One region of the Sporosarcina newyorkensis genome, then DNA from elsewhere that is predicted to be linked to it. Evidence: riboswitches for the same ligand, from Rfam matches in the RefSeq annotation. Region 1 holds a riboswitch; each other region holds the start of a gene.
The links. A riboswitch is a leader RNA that binds a small molecule or an ion and turns the genes downstream of it on or off. The one in region 1 is predicted to bind S-adenosylmethionine.

Region 1 (8,200 bases):
GATGACTGTGTTTTGGATTTGTGATAAGAACATACCCAGTTTTTCAGTAAGGTCAAAGAATGGCTCGATTTTCGCTAAAACATCACGAGAAACGGATGGTAAATTCACTGGGTTGCGGACAGATCCGATTGTCAAGAAGTTGACGACGTCTCGGCTTACGTCTACAGCAACAGATTCTTGTGCTTCAATTGTGCTCGCACCTAAGTGAGGGGTAGCAATTACTTCAGGCAAAGTCAGTAACTTATGATCTAGGAATGGTTCCTCCTCGAATACATCTAGTGCCGCACCTGCTACTTTTCCGGCGACAATCGCATCGTATAATGCATCTTCGTCAATAATTCCACCACGGGCACAGTTGATGATCTGTACACCGTCTTTCATTTTTTCGAATGCTTCCTTATTGATCATTCTGCGAGTTTCTTTCAGCAATGGTGTATGTACTGTAATGAAATCAGCAGCTGCTAATACTTCATCTACCGTACCAATTTCAATACCCAATTTCTTTGCGATTTCTTCAGTTAGGAATGGATCGTACGCGATGACATTCATACGTTGACCTTTCGCACGTCTGGCAACTTCTGCACCAATACGGCCAAGTCCGATAATCCCTAATGTTTTGTCTTTTAGCTCTACACCGAGAAATGATTTTCTGTCCCATTTATTGTTCTTCAGTGAATTGAATGCTTGTGGAATTTTACGAGCCATCGCCATCATCATAGCTACCGTGTGCTCAGCAGCTGAATTTGTATTTCCATCAGGAGCATTGACGACGATAATCCCTTTTTCTGTAGCTGCGTCCAAATCGATATTGTCGACACCTACACCTGCACGTCCAATAATTTTCAATTGATCAGCAGAATCTAGCAATTCTTTCGTAACAGTTGTCTGACTACGTACTAGAAGAGCATCAAAACCTTTGATCCGATCCTTCAGTTGGTCAGGTGTCAAATCTGTATCGATCACAATTTCAAAACCTTCTGCTTGTCGTAATGGAAAAATACCGTCCTCGCTAAGTGGGTCACTAATAAGTACTTTAAAAGCCATAATAATCATTCTCTCCTTCAGTAGTTTTTATTGTTGTAAAGTTTTCAAAATGAATTTTATAGAGTTGATCCCATATGTACGTTCTATGCTTACCTCCTTTTAGGAAAAATAAAAAAGCCTTCCATCCCTTACATACGTAAGGGGCGAAAAGCTCAATAAACTAACGCGGTACCACCCTTGTTTTGCTGCAAAAGCAGCCTTCATTCAGCATGCGTAACGTGCATGTGACGGATTGGCCTACTGAACTATTCAGCCAAGCAATTCGGAAGTGCCGCCATCCCAAGAATTTACTGACTCTCACCAATTCATCAGCTCTCTAGAAAATTCTTTTACAGGAAGGTATGTCTTCGTCAAAATTGTTTTGCGTGTATTAAATTTGAACTAATCATAACACGTCAAAAGTAATTGTCAATTACTTTTCGGAAAAAAATGAAAAACTAATAAAGGCGAACGTAAATTATTGAATGATTTGTGAACGTTCGTGTTTGAGAGATAAAAGCGGATTATAAGTAACTTTTACTATGGAGTATTAGGAAATAGCATAAGTCGTGAGAAGAGAAGATATATGCCAATCAATGTTATAGTAGTGCCATACTATTCAAGTAAAGGGGTAATGTAAGATGAAAAACTTAGAGTCCTTCGAGCGATTCGAACAATTGAAGCAAGAAGAGCGAGTGATTTTCTTGTTTTCTGCAGATTGGTGTCCTGATTGCAGAGTGATCGAGCCGTTTTTACCAACACTGGAAACGGAATTTTCCGAGTACCAATTTATTTATGTCGACCGAGATGAGTTTATTGACTTGTGCACTCAGCTCGATATATTTGGCATCCCAAGCTTTATCGCATTCAGTGAAGGCAAGGAAACAGGCCGTTTTGTCAGTAAGAATCGCAAGACGAAAGAGGAGATTGAAGAGTTTATCAATAGTTTGTGAGCAGAGGGTGAGTGGGTATAAGAACCGTTGATCCAGGTTCCGGGAGGATGGCTTTCCGCGGGGAGCCAATCTCCGGGCTACAAACTTATATTCACTTGTTCCGCTTTTCACTCTGAAGTCAACCAAATTTTATTACTTTGATGTATGCTAACAAGCCAACGATCCGAGGAGATGGTTGGCTTGTTATTATTTAAACATAATCCTGTAATTGTTCGAGAAGGATTTTCGCGCCTTGAGGACTTATGAATAATCCGTTTGATAGTTCTTTGTTTTCGTTCGTTACTTCACCAGTAATGAAGCATGCCTTATTCACTTGATACTTTCTCAAAATGATTCGATCTTCTTCTGCGAAAATTTCAATGGGATCGCCTTTATCTAATTGCAAAGATTTGCGTAGTTCTTTCGGAATAACTATTCTGCCAAGATGGTCTACTTTGCGAACAATGCCTAAAGATCTCATGAGTTCCTCCTTTAAAAAGTAGTTGGTAGTTCCTATTATACACAAATATTTCCGGTCTACAATTTACGAGATTGGAATGAGCAGAACTATTTGAAAATTTGACTATACAATTAGTTTATTAATGTTATAATAGTCAGTAAATCATTTTCGTGAAATGATATTAACTAAATACTACTTATCAAGAGAAGCTGAGGGATTTGGCCTGATGAAGCTTCAGCAACCTCTGTGTAAACAGGAAGGTGCTACCTCCAACAAGATTGTTGTCTTGAGAGATAAGAACTGTGGTCCTAAACCTTCATTTTCTTATCTACAGGAAAAGAGGTTTTTTATTTTGTAAAAACAGGCCGAATGAATAGCCAAGGGGGAAGAAATATGCCGATTAATATACCGAAACAATTACCTGCAGGTGAGTTACTGAAGAAAGAAAAAATCTTCATCATGGATGAAGATCGGGCGACGGAGCAAGATATTCGGCCGCTGAACATTTTGATTCTGAATTTAATGCCTGAAAAAGAAAAAACAGAACTTCAATTATTACGATTACTTGGTAATACGCCTTTGCAAGTAAACGTGACGTTTTTAAATACGGCGACCTATGTTTCCAAAAATGTCAGTCAAACTCATTTGGAAACGTTTTATACAACATTCGAACACGTGAAAGAGCGCAAGTTTGACGGCATGATTATTACAGGAGCACCTATTGAACATATGCAATTTGAAGACGTAGTGTACTGGAAGGAATTAGAGAAAATCATGGAGTGGACAAAAACCAATGTGACCTCTGTCTTGCATATTTGTTGGGGCGCGCAAGCCGCACTTTATCATCATTACGGCATTGATAAGTTTGAGTTGCCGAAGAAATGTTTTGGGATTTTTTCTCACGATATCACGGACCAAACAGTCAATTTGGCAAGAGGATTTAACGATGTATTTGTTGCTCCTCACTCACGTCACACGGCTGTTTCCATAGAAGAAATTGAGAAGCATCCGGATTTGACACTGCTATCTGTATCGGATGATGCGGGTGCATTCATTGTGATTTCTAATGATGAAAAAAACATAATGGTGACAGGACATTTAGAGTATGATGCACATACATTGGCTGAAGAATACGGGCGAGATGTCCAAAAGGGATTGGATATTGATGTACCTGAAAATTATTTCCCGAATGATGATCCGACGAGAGAACCAATGAATACTTGGCGTTCACATACACATTTGTTATTCTCGAACTGGTTGAACTACTATGTCTATCAAGCAACGCCATACGTTTGGGATTGAAATAAGCTTATGAAAGTATAGTTTCCCGCATTTCACACATACTCCACTCAATGGAGGTGTGCGTTGTGAATATGGATGAGTTTTTGGAGCTGTCTTTTTGGGAAATGACTTTGCGGACTGTTATTTCCTTTATCGTCCTTCTGATCCTGGCCCGGTTCATGGGAAAAAAACAAATATCTCAATTGACTTTCTTCCATTACGTGACAGGTATCACGATCGGTTCGATTGCCGCCAATTTGGCAGGGGAGTCCGAGACGCCGTTCTTAAATGGGTTATATGGTATGATCCTATGGGCAGTATTGACGATACTTGCCAATTATTTAACGTTTAAATCAAAAAAACTACGTGTCCTGCTGGATGATAAGCCAATCATCGTAATTCAGGATGGAAAGATTGTGGAAGGCTCGTTAAGTAAGCTGCGTTTGAATTTCAATGAATTGAATATGATGCTTCGGGAACAAGCCGTTTTTTCCATGAAAGATGTCAATTATGCGATTTTCGAAACGAATGGAAACTTGAGCATAATGCTTAAGCCGGGCGAAGAGAAGGCGACGAAAAAAGATGTCAAAGTGGCTTCTCCTAAACCTAAATATATTCCGACCGAAATTATTACCGACGGAAAAGTACAAGAGGAAAATATGCGTGAATTGAAGCTGACTGATGTATGGTTGAAACAACAACTGGAACTGCAAGGCATCGGAAAGCCGGAGCATGTGCTGTATGCAGAAATTCAAACCGATGGAAACTTATATGTTAATACATTGAAGAATGCTTGAAGCTTGAAGCCCTGAAGCCGAATTCAGGGCTTTTCAGCTTTCATCATAAAATGTCCCAATTTCGTTGGTTTGCTATGGCTGCAAGTTTCGGATCGGGTCTGACGGCTACAGGATTGCCGACTTGCTCTAACACAGGCAAGTCGGAGATGCTATCTCCGTAAGCAAAGCTGTTCTCCCAATCAATCGATTTACCTTGAAGTGCTTTTTCGATTTGTTCGTTTTTACGCTCTCCTTGGATATGTAGAAATGGTTGGTCCATCGTAATCTGTTCGCCGCATGAAGGGATTTCAGTACCGATAATACGATCGAATGACAAATGGCTCGTGACTGCAGTCAAAAAGGGAGTATAAGCACCAGAAACTAACAATACATGATGACCTTCTGCTTGATGTCGAGCTAATCTGTTGACGACATCTTCATTGAAATCGTTTAACATTTCTTCATGCATATTTTCGAAGTATTGTTCTAGTTGTGCAGTTGTTAAAGATTCAAGAGCCTTCAAATACAGCTTCATGGATCGTTCTTTCATTTCGGTTTCAGGCAGTAATTTTAGTTTGTAACAGATATATAAAGGTAAAATCGATCTGTAGAATTTTCCGTAATAACGCTGGTAACTCGGGTGTTTCTTCAATTGCTCCATAAGCAATTTAAAGGTTTCTTTCGTATACAACGTGCCGTCAAAGTCAAAAATGGCAACTTTCATAAATACACCCCTTCATTTGTCTGTATTCTTACAGTATACAAATACAATGAGGGAGAAAGCAAAAAAGCAGACAAAAGTCTGCTTTTAGCTGGTTATTGAAGGTTTTTTGGCATGCTGGGTTGTCCTTGCGAGGGGGCAAATGAGTTGAGTAGGATGTTCATGTCCTGAGTATTCAACTGAGGGACTTGATAATAGTGATGTTTATTTTGATAAATCGACAATTCATACGCCATTTCTATACAGTTGGGTATGGAGTCTGCAAGCACACGACGAACGACTGGATTACACGTCTCCAAAGCAGCAGCTGCTTTCCCAGTGGCCCCTTTTTTTGCAGAACCGAGCAAAAAGCCGGAGATGATTTCATCAGATATTTCGTTTGTCGATTGAATTGGTTTTGAAGGCGCCTTTTCCTTCATGCCATAGACAAAATCACTGCCAACTTTCATTTGATAACTCTGCGTAGGGTGTGATGGGTCTTTTCCTGTTTTGAAACATTCAACCGTAATATTGTATTCATCAAGCATAAAACGGTACTGTCGGTCCAGAATATCTAAGAGTTCTGGATCTTTTACGTGCGGACGAAGAATCATGGATTGATTCAATGCACCAACTGCAGTGTTCAATACTTCGTGAACGTCAAAAAGTTCATGGCCGCCATGATTCATAGAGGGGGGGACTGCTCCGTCGTGCATGTGTTGAGATGTTTCGAATTGATTAGTCAAATACATATCCTCCTTTAATAGTCATTTACATCAACGGTAGTATGAGGAGGTTTCGTGAAATTATGCATTTGGAATACGAAGTATGGTCTATGGACTACTCGAAGATTTACGGACTTCGGAAAACAAGCATATTTCCATTGACTCCACCATATCTTGGTTAGAGAACATGAGAAAGGTAGTGGAGTCACATGCAGATTCATGTAGTGAAACCTGGTGAGAGTCTTTTTATAATTGGAAACATCTATGGTGTTCCCTATGAACAAATTGCACAAGCGAACGAATTGGAAGATGCCTCGCAGTTAGCGATTGGACAAGCGTTAGTCATACCGATTGTTGGAACATATTATTGGGTTCGGCCTGGAGACAGTCTTTATAGGATTGCGCAGACTCATGGTCTATCAGTCGAACGGCTCGCACAGATTAATAATATTAATCCGGCGGGCATTTTGCAGGTAGGTCAGCGTCTTTACATTCCTGAACCGCCTAAGACGCCGATCGACTCTCTATTATACGTGGAGCCCCGCAATCCGGTAAGCCAACAGATGATCACGGAAGTCAGACAACGCGTCGGACAGCTTACATATTTGGCAATGTTCAGCTATGAAGTCCAACGTGATGGCTCACTTAAAGAACCACCCCTTGATGACATTCCGACCATCGCCCAAAATGCAGGTGCATTAAATATGATGGTGTTGACCAACTTAGAAAACTATGGATTCAGCGCTGATCTGGCCCACGCCCTATTTACCGATCAGGCCGCGCAAAATCGGATGATTCAAAATGCAATTGAGACGGCAAACAGGATAGGCTATAAAGATATTCATTTTGACTTTGAATTATTATTCCCGGAAGATCGTGAATTATATAATCAATTATTGCGCAATGCACGCGATCAAATCCATAAGGCAGGATTAACAATTTCGACGGCTCTTGCTCCGAAAGCAGGAGAAGTGACGACGGGTATATATGGAGCCCATGATTATAAAGCACATGGCGAAATCTGTGATTTTGTTGTCTTGATGACGTATGAATGGGGATATACGTATAGCGCTCCGCAAGCTGTCAGTCCAATTGGTCCTGTCAGGAGAGTCGTTGAATATGCAGTGAGCCAAATTCCACGCGATAAGATTTTCTTGGGACAAAATTTATATGGCTATGATTGGTCCGCCCCATTCGGGCAAGCTGATAGTAAGCCGGCTGTGGCCTTGAGTCCAAGAATGGCAACAAATTTAGCCATCAATGAAAAAGTCTCAATTGAATACGATGCGGTAGCTCAAGCTCCTCACTTTACGTACTATGACCAACAAGGAACTGAACATGAAGTGTGGTTTGAAGACGCAAGAAGCATCAATGCGAAATTTGATTTGCTGAAAGAATTTAGGTTGCGTGGGATTATGTACTGGAAGCTTGGCTTGGCTTTCCCGCAGAATTGGTTGCTGTTGGAAGATCGGTTTACCATTCGCAAAAGGTGAAAAAATGAGCCTTCCCTAAACTCAGGAAAGGCTCATTTACGTGATCGTCTATTCGTTAGTAATCAACTTCATCGCATTTTGGAAAACATCCATATCCGGATTTACGAGTAAAGCAGGTAGGAAAGCAAAAGTCATGATAAGGAGCAGATTGGCTCCTAAAATGGAGCGTATTGGATTGTTTTTCTTTGTCATGGTGCTTCGCCTCTTTCTTTTCGTATTGGTTCTCCCGCTCATGCGAATGCTCTTAAACTAACCGCTTCACATTGATTGTTTGAATAGATTAATAATACACTATATTCAGTCAACTGTAAATGAAGAAGTTAGTTCTAATACATAAAATTGACACAAAAGTAAAAGCATTCTGCTTAAATTACAAATAATTCTTGTATCTTGCTTTGATTTCAGTAATAATATTGGAATACAAAGAAATATTTCGAACAATTGAAATTCAATTCATTAGAAATTCAATTTATTCAGTAGAACTCGTCCTTTATGGATAACTTCTACTGAGTAAAGTGAGCGACTACTCAGTCGATGTATTTCGAATAACACCAGGGAAAGGGATGGGCGCAAATGACAAAGATAGATGAAATCCAATTTAATAATCGTAAACGAGCAAACGATTATGTTCATGAAGTATATGAATTAGTAAAGAAAAGGAATCCTGACGAAAAGGAATTTCTGCAGGCGACAAGAGAAATCTTTGATTCCCTCCGTCCTGTCTTTGCTAAGCATCCCGAATTTATTTCAAATGGTATTCTTGAGCGGATCACAGAACCTGAACGAATCATTTCATTCCGCGTAGCTTGG
Region 2 (8,200 bases), on a different contig from region 1:
ATACACGGAGTATCTAACTCCAGTCGGCAATCTTTCACCTATCGAAACAAAAATCTTCTTGTTTAACCAATCATACTTTTTAGAAGCAGTTTCAAAGATTGGATTTGTCCGAAAATAATATTCCTCACGATCTACCTTTTCATTGTTATCAAGCCTTGCAAGTACCTCTTTACTACCCGTCCGTATTCCCCGGTATGTCAGTAAAATGAGTTCTTTGTCATCAGTCTCTAACAAAATGCGAACATCTTGAATAATGGTTCCGTCTTCTCTGACAGTTATCCAATCATCACCCCCAGGTATCACTCTCCCATTAAGTTGCTCACCCGAGAAACACCCACCTTCGACTCGGATAATTCTTCTGTTACCGACTGGCGTCACACCTGGCAAGTGTGCTTTTTCAACGGTTAATTCCAAATTACATAAGAATGACAATGAGGGTGCATCAAAGTATTTCATTGTTTACTCACTCTTCCTTCTATATTTTTCTACCTTCTCTTCATCTAATTCCACGCCTAATCCCGGTCCAGTTGGTACTTGTACTTTTCCTTCTGCGCAAACTAAAGGATTTTTCACTAAATCATCTGCAAGCCACTGAGGTCCAAATAGTTCACTGCCATATTGCAAGTTACGAATAGTACCATAAGCATGAAGGCACGCCGAAGTCCCTATAGAGCTTTCCAATGATGTCCCTCCGAAACAAGGAATACCTGCCGCTTCGGCAATGGCAGCAATCTTTATCGTGTTCCGCATTCCACCGGATTTATGAATTTTCAATGAAAAAATATCAGCAGCTTTAGCAGAAATCAATCGCATGGCATCTTGCACTGTCGCTAAGCCTTCATCTGCCATTACAGGCACCTTTCTCATAGCGGAAAGTTCGGACGCCCCTTCAATATCCAATGGAGATAATGGCTGTTCCAAAAAGTCAATGTCCGCATCATTCAGACGATCCATATAACGAATGGCTGTCAAACGATCCCATCTGCCGTTCGGATCAATGCCTATACTTGAAATACCACGCAGACCGTTTGCTATTTGGATTGCACGTTCAGCATCTTCAGCAGTCTTGTATTTCCCGGCTTTTATTTTAAAATCTTTGTACCTATTGTTCTCTATCAGTTCTTTTCCTTCTTCGATGTCTCCATTAGCATCCCCCGTGGCAAGTGCCCATTTCACCTCAATAGACTCTTGGTATAACCCTCCTAACAGTTGATAAGCCGGCACTTCATATACCTTACCTACTGCATCATAAAGCGCCATTTCTACGGTTGCTTTAGCAAATGGATTGGCCCTCACGTGAATGTCCATCAGTTCAAGGATTTGCTCTGTATACCTCGGGTCTTTTCCTTCTAATAAGGGACTGAAATATTGATCAATGACTACCTTCATCGTTTCAACACTTTCTCCATTCCACCAGATTCCAGGCGTCGTACCTTCACCAACGCCGACTAGACCATTAGCCAGTTCCACGTTCACAAGCAACATGCTCTTAGTCGAGACTATTTCAGTCGCAAATTGGTGAGGCCTCTTGATCGGTACGTCTACAATTATCGTGCTGATTTTCCTAATTGAATGTTCCATGACTGATTCCCCTTATCGTTTTATTAAACTTTCTATTTTTTCTTGCTTTATTAAAAAAATCATTGTACGATTGACGTACAAATATACATATATCGTACAACACTATTATAACAAGGAGGATACAATCAATGTCAAGCAAATATTCTAATAATTTAATCAAAAGTGCTGACTTTATACAATCGTTGGAGCGAGGGCTATCCGTCATCCAATCGTTTTCTACTGAGCATTCAACATTAACGGTCAGTGAAGCCGCAGCCATTACCAATTTAAGTCGACCCGCCATTCGTCGTATATTCTTAACGCTCGAAAGTCTAGGCTATCTAACGTCCGACAATGGACGATATGCACTGACAGCTAAGGTACTTTCCTTGGGTTATGCATATCTTTCATCAAAAAACATATGGGAAATTGCACACGACCCTATGGATGAACTTGTCAAACAAACAGGTGAATCTACTTCTATTTCTGTATTAGACCATGACGAGATAGTATATGTAGCACGCATTCATACAAAGCGAATAATGACCATGTCGTTAGGCGTCGGCTCCCGTTTGCCCGCATTCGCCACATCAATGGGGCAAGTTCTGCTAGCGCACTTACCATCCGAGGAGTTGGAAGAGTATTTTGAACAGGCTATATTATCCAGCTATACAAATCACACTATCACCGACAAGAAACAATTAATAAAACAACTGGAACAAATCCGAAAGAACGGCTGGTCGCTGGCAGAACAACAATTCGAAGAGGGATTGAGCTCAGTGGCTGCACCAATTACAAATCGAAATGGCGAGGTTATTGCCGCCATTAATATATCGACACACACTGGAAGAAATAGCAGAAAGGAAATAAAAGAGAAATTGATTCCTCTTTTATTGCAGACGGCTCAGAAAATCAGCGAAGACTTGGCCAGGTCTCCGCACCCCATGAATTTATAACATGCACTAACATACAGTTGCCGGAACACATATGGAAGTGGAATCCTTTTCCACTGAAGAAACTAATTAACAAGGCGTAGAACAATATAAATCAAGGAGGATTATCCATGAACTTAGAAAATGTTTATCTGAATGTCATCAAAGAAAGGTTTAATGGCATTAAACGCCTTGGGGATGATACAATAGATCAATTGACAGAGGATGATATTCATTGGACTTTAAACGAGGCTTCAAATAGTATTGCTGTCTTAGCAAAACATATAAGCGGAAACATGATATCTAGGTCTACAAATTTTTTAACCACAGATGGTGAAAAACCCAATAGGAAACGAGATAGTGAATTCGAAGAGGATTCTCTAACCAAACATGAAATGATCGCAGTTTGGGAAAAGGGTTGGAGTATTCTTTTTGAAACATTAGAAGAACTAGAAGGTGAACATTTGTTAAGGGATGTATATATTCGTGGTAAACGCACTATCGTGCTCGAAGCGTTAGAAAGACAATTGACCCATTATGCTTCCCACATAGGGCAAATCGTATATATAGGCAAACAATTAAAAAATAATACTTGGGTAAACCTTAGTATTCCTAAAAGACAATCAGAAGAATACTTCGAATGATAGATTGTGAGCAGATCCTCTATATCATATAGTTATGAAAGAGCCAAGTTTCCTTTTTTTGTATTTGTAAACATTTTGTCCTCATATAGCGTGTGGTAATTTTGTCCAGCTACAGTATACATATATGCCTAAGAATTAAACAACCTGCTCCATCCTCCGATTCTATTGACTGGGTTATACATTATAATTAACAGGTTTGCCATCACTGCAATAAGGATTCCGCATATGCACACCATTCACAAAAAGTGATACTTTTAAAACTGGCGTGATACTACTTATCAAGTGAGACGGATGCCGAATAGGCCGTCTCATCTTCTTCCACTTTTACCCTTCCAAAAATGCTAATTTATCTGATCGTACCAAAGTTTGTATCGACGATTATTGGGTACAACTAAGTGTATATAAGCAATCTTGCCTTATCGTTTAAAACATTCTTTCCACAATCAACCTCTTCACTACATTACATTAGTTTTAGGAGGAATTATGAAAAAAATCTCGCTAACATTTTATATCACCTTGGTTGCCGTCATAATAGCCGTCGGTTATGGAGTGATTGCGCCGGACCACTTCGAGAGGATGACCTCCGACGTTAAAAATTGGATTGCCTCTTCCTTTGGCTGGTACTATTTGTTGACGGTATCCATGCTGTTTTTCATTTCGGTCTATCTGATCTTTAGCCCCATCGGCAGAATCCGTTTAGGAAAAGACAGCGATCGTCCCCAATTCTCTTTAATATCTTGGCTGGCTATGCTTTTTTCCGCCGGTATGGGAATCGGACTTGTCTTTTACGGTGCTGCTGAGCCCCTATCGCATTATGCAGTCAATCCTGCTACTGCGGGGCCTGAAACAGCGGAGGCTTATAAAGAAGCCATGCGCCAAGCATTTTTCCATTGGGGCTTCCATGCTTGGGCTGTCTATGGGATGACAGCTCTTGCACTGGCCTATTTCCAATTCCGTAAAGGCCAACCGGGATTGATTTCGGCTACTTTGAAACCTATTTTCGGTGACCGCGTCAATGGGCCCCTCGGTATTGTCATTGACGTATTTGCTATCTTTGCTACAGTGTTTGGCGTTGCCACATCTCTCGGTCTTGGCGCTGTCCAAGTCAATGCGGGGCTGCATTACCTTTTTGGTATTCCTGTCAGTTTCCTATCGCAACTCATCATTATCATCATAGTAACGATTTTGTTCTTGGTGTCTGCATGGAGCGGGCTCGGCAAGGGGATCAAAATCTTATCAAATGCCAATATGGTCCTTGCTATTGCATTATTATTTTTCGTCATTGCTTTAGGACCCACATTGCTTATTTTCGATATGTTCACCGACTCGATCGGTGGGTATTTAGAGCATCTTGTTCGCATGAGTTTCCGTACTGCCCCTCTTGATGTTGGGAATCGTGCATGGCTTAATGATTGGACAATATTTTATTGGGCTTGGTGGATCGCTTGGTCGCCATTTGTCGGTATGTTCATTGCCCGGGTTTCGAAAGGGAGAACGATCCGGGAGTTTATGATCGGTTTACTCGTCGTACCAACCGTGTTAAGTATGATCTGGTTTTCTGCATTTGGTACTACAGCAATTGAAACACAAAAGGCCGGGATTATTGATTTAGCTTCCACTGCAACTGAGCTGACAATTTTTGAGATGTTCAGCGGCATGCCGTGGTCTTCTATAATATCCATGATCGCCATTTTGCTTATCATTTCATTTTTCATCACTTCTGCAGATTCAGCTACCTTCGTACTCGGTATGCAGTCATCTTACGGATCGCTGACACCACCTAATAATTTAAAGGTGGTATGGGGAGTGATTCAGTCCTCGATCGCTGTTATTTTATTGTTTGTCGGTGGATTGGATGCGCTGCAAAATGTAGTTATCATCGCCGCCCTGCCGTTTTCCGTTATCTTGATCATGATGGTCACTTCGTTGTTCATGTCATTGAAAGAAGAACGAAGGAAAGTGAAACGTCGGTAAATACAAAAAAGTCACCGGACTCGGTGACTTTTTTGCTTTTATCTATTAATTAATGAACAGCCTTTTCGACCGCTTTCTCAATCGCTTGTTTTAAATCTGCAATAATATCATCTGCTGATTCCAACCCGACAGACAGGCGAATCAACTCTTCAGTCACACCCGAATTCTTCAGATCTTCTGCAGATAACTGCTGGTGCGTAGTAGATGCCGGATGAATGATCAACGACTTCGCGTCGCCAACATTTGCTACATGCGACCAGATTTCCACATTATCAATCACTTTACGACCTGCATCCCGGCCACCTTTAATGCCGAAAACAATAATGGAACCATAGCCGTGCTTCAAGTGTTTTTGCGCCAACTCATACGTCGGGTGTTCTTCAAGACCCGTATACGTCACCCAGTCCACTGCCGGATGTCCCTTCAAGAATGCTGCGACTTTCTGTGCGTTTTCATTATGGCGAGGCACACGCAAATGAAGCGTCTCAAGCCCCTGCAATAAATTAAATGCACTGTCCGGCGCCAAGCAAGGTCCGAAATCACGCAATAATTGAACGCGCAGCTTCGTTGCGAATGCAGCCCCTGCCGTATCGATGCCATATCTCAACCCATGATACGATTCATCCGGTTCTGTGAACCCTGGGAATTTTCCTTGAGTCCAATCAAATTTCCCTGCATCGACCGCCACGCCTCCAATCGTCGTGCCGTGCCCGCCAATCCATTTCGTTGCGGAGTGAATGACTACGTCTGCTCCGAACTCAATCGGATTGGAGCCATATGGAGACGGGAACGTGTTATCCACCAACAATGGAATACCGTTGTCATGCGCGACTTTCGCTACCGCTTCTACATCAAGGACTTGCAGGCTCGGATTACCGATCGTCTCTGCGAATAACGCCTTCGTCTTATCTGTAATTGCCGCTTCAAAGTTTTTCGGATCAGATGCATCCACGAACTTCACCGTGATGCCATAGCGCGGCAGTGTCACAGCGAATAAATTGTACGTGCCGCCATACAGATTGCTGGCCGCCACAATTTCATCTCCCGCGCCCGCAATGTTCAGGATCGAAAATGCGATTGCCGCCATTCCGGATGATAGCCCTACTGCTGCAGATCCACCTTCGATCTGCGCCACACGCTCCTCAAAAACTGCGACAGTCGGGTTAGTAATACGTGTATAGATATTGCCTGCTTCTTGCAAAGCAAATAAATTCTGTGCATGCTCTGTATCTCTGAAAACATATGAAGTCGTACGATGAATCGGCACAGCACGTGAACCGGTTACAGGATCTGGCTGCTGTCCTCCGTGCAATAAAACAGTTTCTGGCTGAAATTTAGTCATAACTATTTCCCCTCCGAATTTATTAGTCTACCTGATGGAATACTGAAAAGCAGAAGAGGGCGTTTTGTCGTGACAGACGTTGGAGGGCTTATCGTAAAAGGGTGCTCTCCCCCTTTTTCGAAAAGACCGAAACGTCCCGAGCAGCTGCCCTCTGCAGCTAGACAATGAGCCTAGTGAGTATACAAAGAAACCCTCTTCCTAAAAATAAGAAGAGGGCTTTGCTTTCGCTCATACCTCTCTTATCTTCCAAACTGTCAACAGTTTGTAGGAAGTAGCACCTTTGCATAACTAGCCGGTTGCCGGGCATCATAGGGCCTAATCCCTCCGCCGCTCTTGATAAGAGTTTGTCTATTCGTTTTCCATCTTGAAAAATAGTATAAAGCCAATACCAACTAAATGCAAGGGTTATTAGTAGAATGTTTAGAAATCATTGTGATTTCTAAAAAATATCCCACCAAATTTTCACTGCAGAGCCCATGATCAATACAGCGAGAATTCCTTGCAACACTTTCGTATTGACTTTGCGACTTACCTTCACTCCAAGCGGGGCCGCCAGCACGCTCGCAATAATCATGACAAGCGCCGGTTCATAGGGAACTTGCCCTGTGAAGAGTTTTCCTGACGCCGAACCGATTGAAGACAATAAAGTGATTGCTAGCGAAGTGGCTATCGTGACCCGTGTAGGAATTTTTAATACAACAAGCATGATCGGTACGAGGATAAACGCCCCTCCTGCCCCTACAATTCCTGCAGCCAACCCAACTAGCAATGCAGTTCCTGTGGCTATCCATTTATTGAACGCAATTTCTTCCACGGGGATGTTATCAAGACCTTTTTGCGGAATGAACATCATCACGGCTGCCAGCACGGCCAATACACCATATACAATGTTAACGGTTGCTTCCGACAGCAGACTGGAACCTGCCCCTCCGATTACACTGCCGATCAATACGCTGATTCCCATATACAACACAAGTGGCTTCAAGATTAGATTGCTCTTGCGATAAGCAAAGACACCTGAGAGAGAAGCAAAGAATACTTCAACTGCCGTAATACCCGAGACGTCATGCGATGAAAAAGCTTCAAAACCAAGTAATGCAGGAATGAAAAGTAACATTGGATATTTGACGATGGCACCGCCAATTCCCATCATGCCGGAAAGGAATGAGCCGACAAATCCAATGAGGAAGATGGTGATGATAAATGTAAAACTCATGATGTTCTCTCTCCCTCCTTCCTAATGAAAGAGGGCAATGGAACACCCTCTTTGCTTAGTTTATCCTTTTTGAATCCAAAATTTAAAGACATCGGACTCTTGTTGCTGGTCCACTACCTTGTGATTTCCTGATGCGGCCCAAGCTGTCAAATCTGCTACAGATCCTTTGTCCGTTGCATGAATTTCAAGGATATCCCCTGCTTCTAGTTCTTTCATCGCTTTTTTTGTCCGTACGATCGGCATTGGGCAAGCCAATCCTTTAGCATCTAAAAATTTTGTCGTGTTCATTTGTATCTTCTCCTTTTGAATCGTTTTTAATTGAAAATAAAATTACAGTTTGTTGTCCCGTCGCTCGACTTCCATTGGCAGAGTAAAGTTCACTGGCACCGCTGTGCCGCTAGGGAATTGCCTTACGCCACGAGCCAGCTAGCGAAGTTCATGCTAGCAGTCTCATGGCAACGGCCGACCCCGCAGTTGCGGCTTCGCTGGAATGGGTAGGTATCATTATGTTGTGTTTAAAGTAGGCAATTCC
Region 3 (8,200 bases), on a different contig from region 1:
AACATATCTCGAATCATTTAGCAGTCGCAAACTCCTATGCACTCAAGCTTGCGGGAGTTGATGAGTCAATTGAGAATCCTGAAGGCGGCCATTTTGGAAGAGAAGAAAATAACTCCCTGAATGGTGTGTTATTTGAACCTTCAGCAATGGATATAGTTTATAAGCACGCTCCGATTCCTACAGATGAAGAAGTTATTAAATTAATGGGACTCGCGTCAGAAGACTATTTGGCACAAGGCATCACGACAAGTTCAGATGCAGGCGTAGGTTTAGTATTTGGCCGGCCCGAATATGACTTGCATATGGTCGCATTAAAAGAAGGTGCAAACCAACTGCGTATGCGTCTAATGATTATGTATGATTTATTATCGGAAGGTGGCCCATTCGAAAAATTTCACGCTGAAGAATTACGAGAAAGAATCTTGAAAGACTCGAATGGGAAAGCAAAGTTAGATAGTGCCAAGCTATTTCAAGACGGTTCTATTCAAGGGTTGACTGGCGCATTGCGTAAACCTTACTATTGTGATGACGAGTTATACGGTGAATTAATTTTTCATCAAGATACTTTAAATTCTTATGTCCTTGATTTCCATAAGCGTGGTTTTCGTGTTACAACGCACGGGAATGGTGATCAGGCAATTGGCTCGATTATTGAAGCGTACAAATACGCCCTTAATTCCAATACGAAAATAGACCATCGACATCGCATTGAACACGTACAAACCGCTACTGTAGAGGACTTACAGGAAATGAAAAAACATGATATCGCCGCCTCTTTCTTTATCAATCATGTGTACTATTGGGGGGATCGTCATAAACGAATATTTTTAGGACCTGAAAGAGCAGAACGCATGAACCCCTTAAAAGATGCCTCAGATTTAGATATGCTTTATACATTACATTCAGACTGTCCAATCACTGCCATTTCCCCCTTATTTTCTATCTGGGCAGCGGCTAATCGTATTACACGGGAAGGTAAGGTGTTAGGAGAAGGCCAAAAGATAGATGTCTTAGAAGCTATAAAATCAATGACTATATATGGAGCACGATTAAACTTTGAAGAAGACCAATTAGGTAGTGTAGAGGTTGGAAAATTAGCGGACTTTGCTGTACTTGATCGAGACCCTACTGCAATTGATCCGTTAGAAATTAAAGACATTTCAGTTGAAATGACTATTATAAACGGAGAAGTAATTTATGAAAACACAAAACAAGTTGCAACAAACTTATAAATAAAAAAGAAGACTCCCATTTAGTGAGGAGTCTTCTTTTATTTACCAGCCCTTGCTGACTTAAAATGAAGTGAATATAACTCAGGATTATAATCAGCTATACAATATTCAACCAAATCACCATTCACGTCATATACAAATCGCTCTAAGTGTAAAGTATAACAATCTTCAGGAAGATTAAGTAATTCCGCATCTTCAATTGATATTTTTTGAGCGGTAATCTTTTCATCAGCTTCATGAAGCCGAATAGACAGTTCTTTCTCCATTAAATCATATAGTGTTCCATGGCTAATATCTAGATTTGCCAATTGTAGACCTATATTAACAGGATAATACTGTGTTTCGATCGCAAGTGGCACCTCATTTGCATAACGAACACGCTTAATCAGATACGCATTCTCTAAAGCAATCGCCTTATTTAATTCCTCAGGAACTACTTCAATTCCATGTTCAATTAGTTTAGTACTAGGAATCTTGTTCATACGCTCAATCATTTCAGTTGTACTAATAAAATTCCCCTGCCAATAATGAACAGGATGTTTTGAAATAAATGTTCCCCTACCATGTTTTTTTTCTAGTATTCCATCGATAACTAATTGTGAGATAGCTTCTCGAACAGTGCTTCTGCTCACATTATATGTTTCCATTAATTCACGTTCACTTGGTATTTTCTCCTCAAATAGACCTTGCGTTATCTTTTGTTCTATACTCTTTCTAAGTTGTATATGAAGCGGCACTGGACTGCTAGGATTGATCACGCTAATTACCTCCTCAGAATTCACAAGGAAAAATTTCCTACGTGCCTATATACTTATATGATACCTTTTTAATCCATGAGTGTCTAATTTCCGTTGGGGCAAATGTTTTATTACGCTAATTAGGAAGGCCTAATTTACCTTATTTGGTTTAATGAGAAGACATACATTTTGATGGGTATGATTATGACAAGTGAGTTCTATGTGTCTGTCGTGAATTGACAGAACAAGTAGATTTCCTTTTATACTCCATGGCTAAAAAGTACGTATTTTTATGGTTCACGCTTATTCCATAGAAACCGCCGGATATGCCTTTATGTTTCACTTTTCTGCTTCAACAAAAGCACTTAACTTGGATTTCAATCCACACTCTCTATACAGAGAATGACTGCGATATATTGTGTTCATCAATACTTTAAATACTATATAGTGCAGTTAAAATCGTATTTCCCTAGATATGCAAACTAATATTCCTGATTTAAAGAGGATTTTGCTGTTTTTTTGCGCAAACCTCTTAGGGAATTTATGGGCACTTAGGGTCGCACTTTGTGATTCTCTCAATTATATCACACGTTATCAATTCTTTTTAAACTTGTATTTGACTAGTACCGATAATCCCGTAGAGGCTTCTTCCTTAGAGAAATAGATAGACCATGTAAGTAATTCAGGAAATGTTCAAGTTGTGTGATGAACTGGTACGACAAAATCATACTCAGATACAATCTATCATTTATTTATTGACAATTCTTTTCTACATGGTATATTGAGTTCTAACAACTTAATATTTTGAAATTTCTTATCTAGAGAGGTAGAGGGACTGGCCCTTTGAAGCCTCGGCAACGGACTTTTATAAGAACTGTGCCAATTCCAGTAGCATAATGCTAGAAGATAAGATGAGCAGGTAATTCCAATTTGTCTACCTATCCCTCTTCTTATTTATTAGGAGAGGGTTTTTGAATTTGGGAATTACCAAGGACATAAATTAATTTCGGTCCTACATTTTAATTAAAATTATAAAATAAGGAGTGGGTATTGATGGTAAAGACATTAGTCAAAGCGCCGTTTAGAGCGGATCACGTGGGGAGTCTATTACGACCGGAAAGAATTCATCAGGCAAGAAAGGATTTCCAAGAAGGAAACATTTCTTCACAAACGCTGCATGAAATCGAAACAGAGGAAATTAAACATATCGTTGATAAGCAAATCGAAGTAGGTTTGAAAGCAGTGACAGACGGAGAATTCCGCCGCAGATTTTGGCATACGGATTTTCTTGAGCATTTAAACGGAGTGGAAGGCTACATCCCGGAAGAAGGCTTTTCATTCAAAGGGGAAGAAACGGAAAGATACGATGTACGGGTTATCGGGAAAGTCTCCTTCAATCAGGACCACCCACACATAAAAGACTTCATCGAATTTAAAGAGATCGTCGGGGACCGTGCCATTGCCAAACAAACGATTCCGAGCCCCAACCAATTATTTAACGCGGGCATCCGCAACCCGGACATTTACCCGGACATTGAAGAATATGCAAAAGATATTATCAGTACGTACCGTGAGGCAATCCAAGCCTTTTATGATGCCGGGTGCCGGTATTTACAGTTGGATGATGTATATATCGCCGGTCTCAATGCTCCCGAAATTCCATTTAACGACGGCGGTCATTCCCGCGAAGAGTTAATTGACTTAGCATTGCGGGTAGCCAATGGGGTGTTGGAAGATAAACCAGAAGACTTAATTGTAACGACTCATCTTTGCCGCGGTAACTACCGATCTAATTGGGCTTTTGAAGGCAGCTATGCTAAAATCGCCCCTGTCTTATTTGCAAAGGAAAAAGTGGACGGATTCTTCCTGGAATACGACGATGATCGTTCCGGAGACTTCAAACCATTGGAATACATACCAAACGGCGGTCCCCGAGTCGTGCTCGGTGTATTCACATCAAAACACGGTGATTTGGAAAGTAAGGAGAATATTAAAGCACGTGTGGAAGAAGCAACAAACTATGTCCCATTGGAGCAATTATGCATCAGCCCTCAATGTGGCTTTGCTTCCACTCATCATGGCAATATTTTAACCGAAGAAGAACAATGGGCGAAGTTGAAATTCATTGTGGATATTTCCAAAGAGATTTGGGGATAAGAATTGAGCGAACGGCTTACATAGCTGTTCGCTTTTTTGGGTTTGTTCGAGGTACCAGGTCCCCACATATGACTTCTTGGACAACTTCTTTTTGGATTGAGATAAAAATCGTACTCCTTACTCCTTTTTCTCCGCCCCTTTAAACCTCGGAAAACCAACCAAAATCGCGATTACACAACAAATTCCCATCAATACTGGATAAAATGAATACATGATAATGCTCACCGGTGAAATGGCAGCGAGCCCCGAAGCAGCAAGCATTTGTACACCATAGGGCAAAACACCTTGCCAAACGCTAGAGAACGTGTCGAGCAAACTGGCCGACTTGCGGGGATCGATCTCATATTCATCCGCAATATGCTTCACGACCGGTCCAGTTATAATAATGGCGATTGTGTTATTCGCGGTCGCAATATCCGCTGCACTCACTAAACCCGCAATACCAAATTCGGCACCCTTTTTCGTTTGAATCTTACTCGTAATCATGCGCAATAAATAATCAATACCACCGTTATGCTGAATAATCCCAACGATGCCGCCAATTAAAATCGATACCATCGCCAAATCCTCCATCGCGACAACACCGTCAGCGATTGCCTTCAGATAGCTTTGCAAGTTGTAGGAGCCGTCCATCAAACCAATCACACCAGCAATAATAATCCCGCCTGCTAACACGATTAACACATGTGTGCCAGCCAAAGCACCGACTAAAACAGCCAGATATGGCGAAATTTTTACGAATTGGTACGGGTGGTTACCTGTTAGATCAGCTGTATTGCCGTGCGTTAAGAAGCCAAGAAGAATCATCGTCAAGATCGCACCCGGCAGGACAATAAAAAAATTCACTTTAAACTTATCTTTCATTTTCGTATGCTGCGTCCGGACCGCTGCAATCGTTGTATCCGAAATCATGGACAAGTTATCCCCAAACATCGCGCCACCAATAACAGTCGCCATGGCAAGCGCCACCGGAATATCCGTCTGACTGGCAATACCCACTCCGATCGGTGCCAACGCGACAATCGTTCCCATCGAAGTCCCCATCGAAATAGAGATGAAGCAGCCAATAATAAACAAACCGACCATGAGTAAATTCGCTGGCAACATCGACAACCCAAGATTGACCGTTGATTCAACAGCACCCATTCCCTTGGCGACACCTGCAAAAGCACCAGCCAAAAGAAAGATGACCGCCATTAAAAGGATATTTGGATGCCCTGCGCTCTTCATGAAAATATCAACTTTGGTGCCGAAAGACTCCTTTCGATTCATCACAAGCGCAAGTGCTGCCGCAATGAGAATGGCAACGTTCAGCGGCATGATAGAAAAATCTTTTGTAACGATACCTGAGCCGATGAAAAGAATTACAAAAACAATGAGCGGTAAAAACGAAAGGTGACTTCCTTTTTTCATGGTGTTGTTTGACATATCTATTCCTCAATTTCTTATCGTATATGGTAAGCATATTAGTTTACCATATATGAGGGGCGTTTCGACAGCGGTTTTACTTTTTCCGTTCCATTTCTCATGCTTGTCTGTGCGCAAAACAGACATGACTATTTCGATAGGCGCGTTTGCTTATTCATCCACGGGGCCTGTTTTAGTTTTGTGGTGTCTAGGCAAGTTAAAACCATTTCTATGCTTATGCAACAGTAGCGACTTATTCGTATAGCTCGCATAATCTTTAAGTTTGGAAAGGTTTTAAAATTGCTTTTGAGTATTTGAATCTCCACCTCGGCTGCACTTTGATTTTGACCATGCAGAATGTCTTTTATTTGAGCAATCAATTTCTGCTCAAATAAGGAAATTAGCACTTAATGAGTTAAGTCATTCAACATTCACATTACTCTGGCAACCGATCGGATAATACAAGAACACTCCAAAATCGTTCTAGACTTCCACCTTCTACTTTCGTATATTAGAAGAGCCGCCCTCTACATCACCATTACACAATTTTTATATTTTAAGGTAGTCATTAAAATTTCGATTGATGAACAATTTAATACTATAATTGAAATCAACTTCTACCAACTGGTTAGAATGATTCAACTGAAATAATCTTAAGCGATTTATTAAAGGTTGTAATTTATCATTCTTTAATAATTTCAGCACCAAGGCAATCTTAGCCTTTTTCTTGGTCCCCGGAGCAACCGGATTATCTAATATGAGACCGACCATGCCTAATAGCAAATCAATTAACTCTACTCCAATTTCTTTTCCCTTCGAACGATAATGGCATTCAGTTATGACAAAATACTCTCCTCGATAAAGTGAGTGTATGTTCAGAGTATCTTTCACATGCACATCGAGATGTTTGGAGCGATACTCGGTCGCATCCTCGATAAATATTTTTGCATGCAGCTGATTTTGTTCACCATATCCTCTCAACAAACCATAAAAAATTCTTTCAGGCAACTTTGTGTAAATCATATCACTTAGGATTTTCTGTTTTGAGGAGTAAGCTGATGTGAACAATCCTGCTTGGCTATCTAGCTTATTTCTTGAATAATGTATAATGTTTATTTGTATGTAAGGGACTAAAGGTTCTAGCAGCTCAAATAGTAACTCTATTCCCTCCCGATCCTTAGAGTAGCCTCCATAACTTGTCCAATGAAATTTGTACTTATCATTTAGCGCATGAATGTCAGCGTGGTTAGGATGATTGTAAACAATTGAAGGAATACTAACTGCCCCCATTAATTGAATGGGATCTTGTTTCTGTTTACCGCTTTCATCGAAGCAAATAATGATCTCTGTACTTTTAGTTCCATTCACAAAACCCACCACTTTCTTGACAGACTGTATGTATACTTGTTAAGATTAGTAACATAATAATATGTATGCGTATAACTCGTGTCATTTGAACACGCGTTAGCGTATCTCGTGAAAGAAACTCATGCCACTCGCGCATGCGTTTCTTTTTTTCAGAAAAGGAACTTTTTGTCCCCACTATATCACACCTGTTCCATATATTGTTTATCGAAAGATTCAATATCCATGTGACTTTCAGATTGAATGTCATACCTTTGAATAAATACGCGTACCAAATATAAACATTAAACAACGACAAACAAGTGGAAGGTGGCATTCAAACCAGCACACTTCCTATTGGACCCTACGCTTCTTTATTTTTCCAAATTCACTTCATGTGCATTCTTGTAGACCTAAGCAATCTACTCAAATGCCTTTTGATTAATTACAGTGAATTAATTCTTTTGTGCTGTCATCTGCAATAAATCAGTAAGGGATTGCGGATTAGTAAAATTGAACAACTACTATTATTTAAGACAGATAGTTCTCCAACGACATAATCGCATTCTGATGTTCTTGCATTTGCTTATCCAACCTCTCTTGCTCATCAGCTAACAATCGATGCTCTGCGGCGTACTGAGCAATCTCTTTCATCCCATGCAACTTGCGCTCGATCTCTGCAAGGATACGATCTTGCTGCTTAACCCGCTCCAGTTGCTGTTTAAGCAGTTCGAGTTCCTCTACGGAGTTTTCATACATAGATGTCGTCTTCCTTTAAGTTAAGTAGTACTTTTTATATCGGCTGATCAGGCAGATTATCTACTGGAAACAAGCTAGATAATCTGCCTGATGATCCAAGTAGGATTAAGCCGTCAAACATAAGATAATAGAACGAACATCCCCATTAACTGGTGAATTTAATGGAGGTTAGCAAACAATTATATCATCGGATTTGCGGGAAGTTGCTGGGGGATGGCTGTATAACGAAGCAAAGGTATCGAAAATCGAGGTTTCAATTCATTCACCGAATTGAAGATTTTGACTAGGCAGAATACTGCTATTCATAACTAAAAGATTTTTTACCGCTCACTCCCCTGTTTATAAATGAGTTGTAGATCCACGTCTCAAACAAATTTCTCGGAATGCTACACATTACAATCAAAGGCGCATGAAGTAATTACCGAGCTATATCAAACGTGGTAACCTGCCGGCAAGAAGGAAGTGCCTTTTCAATTCCTAAATCACTATTTAAACGAGGAGGCATTGTCTTGCTGGTATCAGGATGATGAACATCTAAAAGTTGTGAACGAAAAACGGTTTCGA

Region 2: it holds a riboswitch for S-adenosylmethionine, as region 1 does, so the genes downstream of both, B5D59_RS08280 (O-acetylhomoserine aminocarboxypropyltransferase/cysteine synthase family protein) here and metA (homoserine O-acetyltransferase MetA) in region 1, are expected to answer to the same signal.
Region 3: it holds a riboswitch for S-adenosylmethionine, as region 1 does, so the genes downstream of both, B5D59_RS06230 (5-methyltetrahydropteroyltriglutamate--homocysteine S-methyltransferase) here and metA (homoserine O-acetyltransferase MetA) in region 1, are expected to answer to the same signal.

The regions. Positions count from the first base shown of each region.
Region 1 covers NZ_FUYJ01000006.1:49,171-57,370, reverse strand. Annotated here, with positions in the region: gene serA (phosphoglycerate dehydrogenase) at 1-1,044, opposite strand, end outside; gene B5D59_RS12000 (thioredoxin family protein) at 1,665-1,976, shown strand; gene B5D59_RS11995 (AbrB/MazE/SpoVT family DNA-binding domain-containing protein) at 2,167-2,436, opposite strand; SAM riboswitch class I at 2,609-2,715, shown strand; gene metA (homoserine O-acetyltransferase MetA) at 2,809-3,717, shown strand; gene B5D59_RS11985 (DUF421 domain-containing protein) at 3,789-4,493, shown strand; gene B5D59_RS11980 (HAD family hydrolase) at 4,537-5,196, opposite strand; gene B5D59_RS11975 (spore coat protein) at 5,289-5,924, opposite strand; gene B5D59_RS11970 (glycoside hydrolase family 18 protein) at 6,107-7,390, shown strand; gene B5D59_RS18240 (hypothetical protein) at 7,439-7,582, opposite strand; gene gdhA (NADP-specific glutamate dehydrogenase) at 7,964-8,200, shown strand, end outside.
Region 2 covers NZ_FUYJ01000003.1:331,484-339,683, forward strand. Annotated here, with positions in the region: gene B5D59_RS08255 (DUF3237 domain-containing protein) at 1-456, opposite strand, end outside; gene B5D59_RS08260 (muconate/chloromuconate family cycloisomerase) at 460-1,581, opposite strand; gene B5D59_RS08265 (IclR family transcriptional regulator domain-containing protein) at 1,710-2,516, shown strand; gene B5D59_RS08270 (DUF1572 family protein) at 2,624-3,136, shown strand; gene B5D59_RS08275 (glycine betaine uptake BCCT transporter) at 3,620-5,110, shown strand; gene B5D59_RS08280 (O-acetylhomoserine aminocarboxypropyltransferase/cysteine synthase family protein) at 5,160-6,452, opposite strand; SAM riboswitch class I at 6,689-6,795, opposite strand; gene B5D59_RS08285 (sulfite exporter TauE/SafE family protein) at 6,892-7,668, opposite strand; gene B5D59_RS08290 (sulfurtransferase TusA family protein) at 7,729-7,956, opposite strand.
Region 3 covers NZ_FUYJ01000002.1:411,421-419,620, reverse strand. Annotated here, with positions in the region: gene B5D59_RS06240 (amidohydrolase) at 1-1,232, shown strand, start outside; gene B5D59_RS06235 (GntR family transcriptional regulator) at 1,271-1,990, opposite strand; SAM riboswitch class I at 2,781-2,882, shown strand; gene B5D59_RS06230 (5-methyltetrahydropteroyltriglutamate--homocysteine S-methyltransferase) at 3,023-4,126, shown strand; gene B5D59_RS06225 (Na+/H+ antiporter NhaC family protein) at 4,244-5,554, opposite strand; gene B5D59_RS06220 (DUF3800 domain-containing protein) at 6,083-6,901, opposite strand; gene B5D59_RS06215 (hypothetical protein) at 7,409-7,636, opposite strand.